Regions from separate parts of the Floccifex sp. genome, predicted to be linked through region 1. Evidence: predicted binding sites of a transcription regulator. Region 1 holds the regulator's gene; the other holds the start of a gene.
The links. Region 1 encodes HrcA, which represses chaperone genes, less so after heat shock. Its sites were predicted from a motif close to TTTTAGCACTNNNNNNNNNNNAGTGCTAAAA; they were not measured.

Region 1 (5,937 bases):
TTTAAAACGATCAAAAACAGATTCTGATTGTCCATCACGAAGTTCTTCATATAATTCACGTTCTTTACGAGTAAGTTTCTTAGGAATTTCAATTGAGACTTCTACAAATTGATCTCCTGTACCACGTGCTGTTTTAACACCTTTTCCAGCTAATTTAAAACGTGTATTAGGTTGTGTTCCTTCTGGAATATTTAATTCACATTCTCCATATACAGTTGGAACATCAATTTTACATCCTAAAATCGCATCTAATGCACTAATAGGAACCGAAATATTGATATTATTTCCATCACGTTTAAATGTAGGATGAGAACGAACTAAGATTTCTACATATAAATCTCCGTTTGGGCCACCATTTTGTCCACGTTCCCCTTTTCCACGAATACGAAGTTGTTGTCCTGATTGAATTCCAGCTGGAATTTTGATATCCACTTTAACTTTCTTGTGTTCATATCCCATTCCATTACAAGTATGACACTTACGTGTAACACGTTTTCCTGTTCCTTTACATTCTGGACAAACACTTTGTTGTTGAACAACACCAAATAAACTTTGTTGTTGCGTTACAACATATCCAGAACCATTACAACGACTACAAGTTACAATGTCACTTGGACTTTGTGCTCCTGTTCCTTTACAATTTGGACATTGTTCATCTACATCCAAAGAAATTGTTTCTGTCTTTCCTTTAATCGCATCCATGAAATCAATGTGCAATTGCATATAGCGATCTTGACCAGCTCGAGGTGAATTCGAAGCTCTTCTTGAACCACCAAAACCAGATCCACCAAAGAAGGATGAGAAAATATCATCAAATCCACTGAAATCAGAAAACCCTTGATTGAATCCTTGTTGTCCAAAAGATCCATCGACTCCCGCAAATCCATATTGATCATATGCCTTACGTTTTTGTTCATCACTTAAAACTTCATATGCTTCATTGATTTCTTTAAATTTATCCTCGGCACCTGGTTCTTTATTTCGATCTGGATGATATTTCATGGCCAATTTACGATAAGCCTTTTTAATTTCATCTTGTGAAGCTCCCTTAGATACCCCAAGAACCTCATAGTAATCTCTTTTATTATCTGCCATGTTTAATCCTCCTTTAAGCACCACAAAGTTCTAGCAAAGCTAGAACTTTTTTAATTTTTATTAGTGTTTTTCTGTAAATTCAGCATCAACTACATCGTCATCTGGATTTGATCCTTGACCTTGATTTTGTTGATACATTTGACTAGCAGCCATTTGTGCAGCTTGTTCCAAAGCATCTAATTTAGATTTAACTTCATCCATGTTGTTTTCATCTAATGCTTTTTGTAAATCATCACGAAGTTGTTTAACTTGTTCAGCTTGGTTCGCATCGATTTTGTCTTTGTTGTCTTCTAAAGTTGAATCAACTTGAGCAATGAAACCTTCTGCACGGTTACGTAAATCAATTTCTTCTTTACGTTTGTCGTCTTCCGCTTTATGTTCTTCTGCTTCACGAACCATACGATCGATTTCCTCATCACTTAAACCACTAGAGTTTTGAATAGTGATTGATTGTTCTTTACCAGTTCCTTTATCTTTTGCAGAAACATGTACGATACCATTGGCATCAATATCAAATTTAACTTCAATTTGAGGAACCCCACGACGAGCAGGAGCAATACCATTTAATTGGAAGTTACCTAATTCTTTGTTGTCATTTGCCATTGGACGTTCACCTTGTAATACACGAATATCAACGGCAGGTTGGTTATCAGCTGCAGTAGAGAATACTTGTGATTTACTAGTTGGAATTGTTGTATTACGTGGAATTAATACAGTCATAACTCCACCCATTGTTTCAATTCCTAAAGATAATGGTGTTACGTCTAATAATAATACATCATTTACATCACCAGAAATAACTCCACCTTGAATAGAAGCACCCATAGCTACAGCTTCATCAGGGTTAACTGAATGATTTGGTTGTTTTCCTAACGCATTACGTACAGCTTCTTGAACAGCAGGAATACGTGTAGAACCACCTACTAATAATACTTGATCGATATCATCTTTAGATAATCCAGCATCTTTTAATGCGTTGTTGATTGGGATTAATGTACGATCAACTAATGATTTAGTCATAGCATCGAATTTAGCACGAGTTAATGTTGTATCTAAGTGTAAAGGACCAGCAGCTCCCATTGAAATGAATGGTAAAGAAATTTGAGTTTGTGATACACCACTTAAATCTTTCTTAGCTTTTTCAGCTGCTTCTTTTAAACGTTGCATTGCCATCTTGTCTTTAGATAAGTCAACACCGTTGTCTTTCTTGAACATATCGATCATCCAGTCAACTAATACATTGTCGAAGTCATCTCCACCTAAATGAGTATCTCCGTTTGTAGATAATACTTCAAATGTACCATCAGCCAAGTCTAAGATAGAAACATCAAATGTTCCTCCACCTAAGTCATAAATTAATACTTTTTGTTCTTTATCTGTTTTATCAATACCATATGCCAAAGCAGCAGCAGTTGGTTCGTTGATAATACGTTCAACTTCTAATCCAGCAATACGACCTGCATCTTTAGTTGCTTGACGTTGAGCATCGTTGAAATATGCAGGAACAGTGATAACAGCTTTTGTGACTTTTTCACCTAAATAATCTTCAGCATATCCTTTTAAGTATTGAAGAATCATAGCAGATACTTCTTGTGGAGTATAGCTCTTTCCTTCAACTGTAACTTTTTCATTTGTACCCATTAAACGTTTAATAGAACTAATTGTATTTGGATTTGTAACAGCTTGACGCTTAGCAGCATCTCCGACAATACGTTCTCCATCTTTAAAAGCAACAACACTAGGAGTTGTACGATTTCCTTCTGGGTTAGGAATTACTTTACAATCTTTTCCTTCCATTACTGCAACACAACTATTTGTTGTACCTAAGTCAATACCAATAATTTTTGCCATATTAATTTCCTCCTTTATTCACTAACCTTTACTAAGGCCGGTCTTAAAATTCTATCTTTTAACATGTAACCTTTTTGTAAAACTTCTAATACGATACCAGATTCTGTTCCTTCTTGTTTTTCTTGCATAAGAGCTTGCATCGTATTGTGATCAAAAGGTTTTCCTTCTGCTTCAATTTCTTTAACGCCTTCTTTATCAAGTACAGAAAGGAATTGATTATAAATCATTTCAAATCCCTTTACATAATTCAATAACGTTTCATCCTCTGTTTGTACTTTCAAAGCCATTGCCATGTTGTCGACAATTGGAAGAAGCTCTAAAGCCGAATCCTTGAAACGATATTTCTTGGCATTATCTGCTTCCTTTGTTAGGCGTTTCTTTAAATTTTCTGTATCTGCATATGCACGAGCAAAATCATTTTTTAATTTTGAAACCTCTTCTTGAAGGCTTTCAATCAAAAGATCTTTTTCATCTTTTTCAACTGTTTCTTTTGTTTCTTCTTTTATTTCTTCAGTTTCTTTTTCAACTGTTTCTTTTACATCTTTTTCTTTTTTACTCATTCTTTCCACCTCCCTTTTTTTGATCATCGTCAAATATATCTTCAATCACATTTGTCATATAATCCATCAAACCAACAACCTTTGAATACTGCATACGATTTGGTCCAACTACCATCAATTCACCTTCTTCACCTTGTGAATACTTGAATTTAGCACGAATAACTGAACAATCACCAATTTGTAAAAGCTCTTTTTTGTTTCCAATGCTGATGGCATTTTGTTCCTCCGAATGCGTCCACTCACGAATTAATTGACCATTTTCCAATGTGTTCAAGAATTCTTTAAGTCGATTCATATCACTAAATTCTGGATGATACAACATATTTGAACGACCTGAGACTTTTACTTTTTCTTGCGCAAATCTCATAAACGCTGTCACAAACGCTTGAAATAAAACTTCATGTCTTACCAAATTAGCCGCCATCAAAGGATGAATTTCATTCATTTTTTCTTCAAGTTGACTAATTGGCGTTCCAATTAATTGATCATTCAATAAATCCGTACACTTACGAATATCTTCTAGTGAAACATCTTCTTTGAACTGGAATACTTTGTTTTCCGTATGTCCTTGATCTGTCACAAATATCGCAACAGCACTTTTTGAATTAATAGGAATTAATTGAATGTTTTGAAGTTTTTGTTCTTCACATTCAGGACCCAGTACAATACTCGTTAAATGCGTCATCTGCGATAAAATATCACAACTCTTATCAATGACATCATCTATTGAGTAATGACGATTTGAAAAATAAGTCTGCAATGTCTGTTTCGTTGGAACATCCAAATCCGTTTCCATTAAGTTTTCGACATAATACCGATACCCTTTAGAACTCGGAATACGACCACTTGAAGTATGTGTTTTTTCTAGTAAACCACATTTCTCCAAAGTTGCCATTTCATTTCGAATTGTCGCCGACGAAACCGGGAAATCCAATAAATTCATCAAAGTTTTCGAGCCAATCGGTTCTGCTGTACGAGTAAATTCTTCAACAATTGTTTTAAAAATAACATTTTGTCTATTTGTTAGTCCCATACGCTCCTCCAATCTAGCACTCATTACCTTTGTCTGCTAACAGTATAGCATATTTTTTAGCACCGTCAATATTTTAGTGCTAAAAATTATTTTTTTCTTTTTCCATCTGATACAATAATAAAAAAAGGAGGAATTTATTATGTTTAAAGAAACAAACATATCATCTTTATCATTTAATCCATTTGATAAAATCGGAAAAGAATGGTGCTTGATTAGTGCTACCAGCCAAGGAAAAACCAATACCATGACTGCTTCATGGGGTGCTTTAGGTCATTTATGGAACAAAGACATTGCCATTATCTTTATTCGTCCACAACGATACACCAAAGAATTCATTGACGCTTCCGATACTTTTTCTATTTCATTCTTTGAAGGTCATCATACAGAATTATCATACCTAGGAACAAAATCAGGAAGAGATGAAAATAAAATTGAAAACGTACACTTTGATGTCATTGATTTAAAAGGAACACCTACGTTCAAACAAGCAAAAGAAGTTTTCGTTTGTCGTAAACTATATGTTGATTCCTTAAAAAAAGATAGTTTCTTATTTAAAGAAATATATGATAAAAACTATCCAAATGATGATTTACATATTGTATATATAGGAGAAATAGAAAAGGTATATATCAATGAATAAAATCATTCACCTTAACACGAATATATATGGAGCCACAACACTAAAAGATATAAAAGCCCCTGAACAAAATAATATGGCCCTTCATGTTTGTTTAAACAGTGAAGACGTTATGAAAAATCGAAAAGAACTCGAAAAAGAAACACTTCCTTTAGAAAATTGGGTTTTACCATGGCAAAAACACACAGCCAATGTACAACGTGTTTCTATTTGTGATCATGGTAAAGGTGCTTATACAAAAGAAGATAGTATTCTAAACGTAGATGCTCTATATACCACAGAACCTAATACTTTAATTGGTGTCTTCACAGCGGATTGTGTTGGTGTATTAGTTGTCGATGAAACCACTCCTTGTGTTTGCGTAATTCATTCTGGTTGGAAAGGCACTGCACAAGGAATTGTGGACAAAGTTGTTAAGGAGTTAATATCAAAAGATTTACTTCATCCCCAATTCACCAAAGCTTATTTTTCTCCTAGTATTTTATTTGATTCTTTGGAAGTTGGTATGGAAGTCATTGATTTGATTCATAATTTAGACTTTGATGTCGAACCATTTATTCGTTATATGCCCCATCAAAAAGCTTATTTAGACAATCAAGGTCTTTGTATACAAATGTTAAAAAACAATGGAATTACCCAAATTGTACCTAGTACAATGGATACTAAAAAAGAAATTGAAACTTGTTTTAGTTATCGAAATAATAAACAAACCGGTGAGCATTTTACTTTTGGTTTTATAAAGGAATAAATATGTCAAAAAG
Region 2 (5,937 bases), on a different contig from region 1:
CTAAGGGAAAAAGTGTTGTTTCTAATATTTCTTATTCCAAAGACATTGAAGCTACTATTAATTGTATGGAAAGCTTAAGAGCTAAAATCACTAAACAAGAGGATTCATGTATTATATATGGTACAGATTTATCCATCCATGAAGACTTAACCCTAAACTGTAATGAATCCGGATCTACTTTACGTTTTTTTATTCCTTTAGCTTCTTTAATTGATGGAAATATTACATTTATTGGACAAGGACGTTTATTATCTCGTCCTATGGAAGTCTATGAAAATATTTTTAACGAACAAAATTGTACTTATAAACAAGCAGATACCATTCAAATTAAAGGACCATTAAAACCAGGACACTATAAAATTAGAGGAGACATCTCCAGTCAATTTATTTCGGGATTATTCTTTTGTCTTCCTTTATTGTCACAAGACAGTATTGTGGAAATTATTCCTAAATACGAATCAAAATCATATGTAGAATTAACCATCTCCATGTTGAAAAAATTCAACATTGAAATTATTCAACTCGATGAATTACACTATAAAATTCCAGGAAACCAACAATATAAACCATGTGACATTGTTGTGGAAGGAGACTATTCTCAAATGGCTTTCTTTGCCGCTTTGGATAAATTAAATGGACCGATTGAATGTTTAAACATGGACGAAACATCTTTACAAGGTGATAAAGCCATCATTGATATCTTAAAGCAATACAACGGAAACGATGTTGTGATTGATTTATCCAACTGTCCTGATTTAGGACCCATTTTATGTACCTTTGCCAGTTTCCAACCCGTACAAACTAAAATCATCAATGCCCAAAGACTTCGTATGAAAGAAAGTGATCGCATTGAGGCCATGGAACAAGAACTTAAAAAATGGGGAGTCGACATGGAAAGTACATATGATACCATTACAATCAATGGAAAACCTGAATATAAAAAAGATAAAATTGTGGAATTACTCGGGCACAATGACCATCGCATTGTCATGGCTTTAACGGTTTTTGGATTGTGTGCCAAAAGTGAAAGCATCATTGAGGATGCCCAGGCTATTTCAAAATCGTATCCACATTTCTTTGAAGACATTCAAAAAATAAATGGAAAGTGTGAAATACTATGATTTCAAAAGATACTAAATTTTTAATTGTTGGTTTAGGACTACTTGGAGGAAGCTATGCCATGGGTCTTAAACAAGAAGGTTATACTGTATATGGATTAGCTCGTCGTCAAGAAACCATCGACTATGCCTTAGAACACAACATGATTGATGAAGGACAAATTGAAGTCAATGAATTTGTTTCAAAAGCCGATGTCGTTATTTTCTGTTTATATCCTAAGGCCATGGTCAATTGGATTAAAGAATATAAACACTTATTTAAAAAAGGCGCTTTAATTAGTGATGTCAGTGGTGTTAAAACCAATATTGTGGATGTTGTTCAAGAAGAATTAAAAGACATGGACGTTGAATTTATTTCTTGTCATCCCATGGCCGGAAGAGAAACAAGTGGTATTGAATATGCGAATACCGAAATGTTTAAAAAAGCCAATTTCATTATTACTCCAACAAAATACAATACACAACCTGCCATTGAATTCTGTCATGACTTAGCTTATACATTACACTTCAATCACATATCTATTTTAAGTATTGAAGAACACGATCACATGATTGGTTTTTTATCTCAGTTATGCCATGTCATTGCTGTTTCGTTAATGAATACCCATGACAATTCACATTTAGTCGAATATACAGGAGATAGTTTTAGAGATTTAACACGAATTGCCCAAATCAACGAAAACATGTGGACCGAATTATTTCTTTTAAATAAAGACATTTTATTAGATGAAACGGATCAATTCATTGCCGCCATTTCCCATTTTAGAGATGCCTTAGCCAATGAAGACGAACAAGAAATGAAGCGTTTATTTATTCAATCCACACAACGACGTAAATTATTTAATAAAAACGATGGAAAGAAAGCGTAATGCTTTCTTTTTTTGAGTGCTAAAAGAGTGCTAAATCTTGCGAAATTGTGTGAAATTAGCACTCCACTTGTATTTGTGCCAACATTTCTTTAAAATACGAATCATATTAACGGAGGCCAATATGAATAATAAACAAAATAAGAAAAAGAAATCATTCGCCCAATGGTATTTAATCTTTATGATTGTCCTGTTACTGGTTGATTTCCTTGTCATTCCTTTAATCAGTGATGCCAAAATCGAACAAACATCATATTCCGAGTTTTTGACTTACATCGATAACAAAAAAATTGAGGAAGTACAAATTGAAGACAATGAAATTTACTTTACTGTAAAAGGCGACGATAAAACATATCAAACCGGTCAAATGTATGACCCTGATTTAGTGAATCGACTAGATGAAAGCGGAGCTGAATTCTCGCAAACCATTCAACAAGAAACCAATCCTTTCATCTATTTCTTAGTTTCTTTCATTCTTCCTATGGTTCTATTATGGGCTTTAATGAGAAGCTACATGAAACGAATCTCAAATAAGATGGGAAACGATCAAATGACTTTTAATCAAGGCGATGGATTTGGTTTTGGGAATCTTTCAAAATCCAATGCCAAAGTCTATGAAGGCGTTAAAACCGGTATTACTTTTAATGATGTAGCCGGACAAGCTGAAGCCAAAGAAAACCTACAAGAAGTTGTGGATTTTTTAAAGAATCCTAAAAAATACGAAGAAATTGGAGCTCACCTTCCTAAAGGTGTTCTATTAGTCGGACCTCCTGGAACTGGTAAAACATTATTAGCCAAAGCCGTAGCTGGAGAAGCCGGTGTTCCTTTCTTCTCTATTTCGGGTTCTGAATTCGTGGAAATGTTTGTTGGACGTGGAGCTGCTAAGGTTCGTGACTTATTCAAACAAGCACGTGAAAAAGCACCTTGCATTGTCTTTATCGATGAAATTGATACCATTGGTAAAAAACGAGATGGCTCTGGTTTATCTGGAAACGATGAACGTGAACAAACATTAAATCAATTACTAGCTGAAATGGATGGATTTGATGGATCAAAAGGAGTTGTCCTTCTAGCCGCTACGAACCGTGATGAAATCTTAGACCCTGCTCTTACTCGTCCTGGTCGATTTGATCGTCGTATTCCAGTTGAATTACCTGATTTAAGAGGTCGTGAATCCATTTTAAAACTACATGCCAAGAAAGTGAAAATGTCGGATGACATCGACTTTAATGTGATTGCTCGTGCTAGTGCTGGAGCAAGTGGAGCTGAACTAGCCAACATCGTGAATGAATCCGCTTTATTAGCGGTTCGTGATGGTCGTAAAAAAGTTCTACAAAAAGACTTAGAAGAAGCCATTGAAATTGTCATTGCCGGAGAACAAAAGAAAGGTGCTGTTATTTCAACTCATGAACGTCTAATTGTTTCTTACCACGAAATTGGTCATGCCTTAGTTGCTGCCAAATGTAAAGATACCGCTCCAGTTCATAAAATTACGATTATTCCTCGTACAAAAGGTGCTTTAGGGTACACGATGCAAGTAGAGGAAGACCAACAAAATCTTTTATCAAAAGATGAAATCTACCAACGTATTATGGTTTATACAGCTGGACGATGTGCAGAAGAATTAATTTTTGGTTCTGTCACTTCTGGTGCCAGCAATGATATTGAACAAGCCACTAAACTTGCTCGTATGGCCATCACTCGTTTGGGTATGTCGGATCAATTTGGTATGGTCGCTTTAGAAACCGTAAATAACCAATACTTAGGTGGCGATACTTCCTTAGCTTGTTCAACAGAAACGGCAACAAAGATCGATGAAGAAGTCATTGCCTTAGTGAAACAAGCACACGATGATGCGTATCGTATTTTGGAAGACAATAAAATGAAGCTACATGAACTTGCGAAGTATTTATATGAAAAAGAAACCATTACAGGTGATCAATTCATGTATATTTTAAACAAACCAGTTGAAATTGCAGCTCCACAAGAATAAAATGAATAATCTAATGGAGAACGAAAATGAATAAATTAAAAAACAAGTTGTATCAATTTATGGCCGGTCGATATGGTGCCGATTCTTTAAATAATGCCCTTACATATTTAGCTTTATTCTTATGTGTTGTGCAATTGTTTATTAAAAATCCGATTTTATCATTATTTATTTTAGTAATTTTAATTTATGTGAACTATCGTATGTTTTCAAAAAACATCGTAGCTAGACGCATAGAAAATGATAAATATCAAAGATTTATTAAGCCCTATCAATTAAAATGGAAATACCGTAAAACACATAAAGTATTCCGTTGTAAACAGTGCCAACAAATCATTCGTGTTCCTAAAGGAAAAGGAACCATCGAAGTGACTTGTCCAAAATGTAAAGCCAAAATCACAAAGAGAACTTAATCTCTTTGTGATTTTTCATATAACCAACAATTGTGAAATGGATCTTTTTGTAGTCGTTTCGCATCTTGTTCACTTAATTCAATAAGAACTTGTTCTTGAAGGGCTTGTTGAAGATACACATCTAAATTACCATCGTCTTTTGCCCATTTTAAAGCATCTTCTATAGTAAACCAAGGTGTCTTTAATTCATTTTGACTCAGTGAATTATAATATTGTTCAACTAATCCAATTGTTGAAAACGATAAGTTTTTATAATCTTTTTTCATTCCTAAATAATATTTTTTCATGGTGTCCTCCTGTTTTTATTAAACTAATTTATTTGTCATTGTTTATGTTAAAATAGAAAGAAAAGGAGATATTTATGAAATTCGCATCATTTTATCAAGAATATTTAAATCAATTAGCAGCCTTTAAATTAGCACTGGAAACAATTTCCTATGAACAATATACAATTGCCCCTGAAAAAGGAATTCCTTATTCAAATAAAATATTAGGTATTTTATCTAAAAATCAATTTGAATATGAAAACAATAAAGAAATAATCACAAAATTAGAATCATATGTTTCTTCTTTATCTGGTTTAGAAAAAAAAGAAGTTTCCTTAAGACTAAAAAAACTTTTAGATCAACAATCCCTTCCTTCTTCAACTTATAGTGAATATGTTGATTTAATAAATGATAGTATGATGATTTGGCATAAGGCAAAAAGTGAAAATAATTATGATTTATTTAAGCCTTATTTAAAACAAGTCATTGAAAAGAAAAAAGAAGTATTGTCGTATTCAAAGCGTTATAATGGATCAAATTTATATGATTTATGTTTAGATGAATATGAACCAGGTATGAATCAAGAAAAATATGATTTATTTTTTGATCGTATTAAAACCAAGTTACTTCCTATTATTCCTAAACAAGCTAAAGGAACTCATTTATTTGATAAGAACATTGACATTACTCGTCAACAACAATTTATGAATATTTTATGTGATTTTCTTAAAATTGATTTCAGTGAAATTCGCATGGATACTACTGAACATCCATTTACTTCTTCGTTTAGTAATCACGATACTCGTATTACTACCCATTTCTATGAAGACAATGTGATGAGTGCTATTTTCTCAACGATTCATGAATACGGTCATGCGCTATATGGACTACAAATTGATGATGAATTTATGGATACTATGTTTTATGAGCCTTATTGTGCTGCCCATGAATCACAGTCTCGTTTAATGGAAAATCATATTGGAAGGTCAACTTCTTTTTGGAAAGCTCTTTATCCTAAATTTATTGAAGTCTTTGATGAGTTTAAAGATGTTTCTTTTGATGAGTTTATGGATGCGATTTGTACAAGTGAGTGTTCTTTCATTCGTACCGAAGCCGATGAATTAACGTATCCCATTCATATTCTAATTCGCTATGAAATTGAAAAAGAATTATTGAATGGAACAGTTGATTATGATCATTTAAATGAATTATGGAATGATAAATACGAACAATATCTAGGGATTCGCCCAGAAAACGATTCCCAAGGAATTCTTCAAGATATTC

Region 2: ftsH (ATP-dependent zinc metalloprotease FtsH) is a predicted target of HrcA. The motif match lies at 2,041-2,071, and genes of this name have one in related genera.

What each region holds. Positions count from the first base shown of each region.
Region 1 covers NZ_JBJEEX010000055.1:24,374-30,310, reverse strand. Annotated here, with positions in the region: gene dnaJ (molecular chaperone DnaJ) at 1-1,095, opposite strand, end outside; gene dnaK (molecular chaperone DnaK) at 1,156-2,946, opposite strand; gene grpE (nucleotide exchange factor GrpE) at 2,961-3,506, opposite strand; gene hrcA (heat-inducible transcriptional repressor HrcA) at 3,499-4,539, opposite strand; gene ACI313_RS03615 (flavin reductase) at 4,679-5,179, shown strand; gene ACI313_RS03610 (polyphenol oxidase family protein) at 5,172-5,924, shown strand; gene ACI313_RS03605 (DeoR/GlpR family DNA-binding transcription regulator) at 5,927-5,937, shown strand, end outside.
Region 2 covers NZ_JBJEEX010000040.1:4,707-10,643, forward strand. Annotated here, with positions in the region: gene aroA (3-phosphoshikimate 1-carboxyvinyltransferase) at 1-1,121, shown strand, start outside; gene ACI313_RS02300 (prephenate dehydrogenase) at 1,118-1,987, shown strand; gene ftsH (ATP-dependent zinc metalloprotease FtsH) at 2,109-3,977, shown strand; gene ACI313_RS02310 (hypothetical protein) at 4,004-4,387, shown strand; gene ACI313_RS02315 (hypothetical protein) at 4,384-4,674, opposite strand; gene ACI313_RS02320 (carboxypeptidase M32) at 4,749-5,937, shown strand, end outside.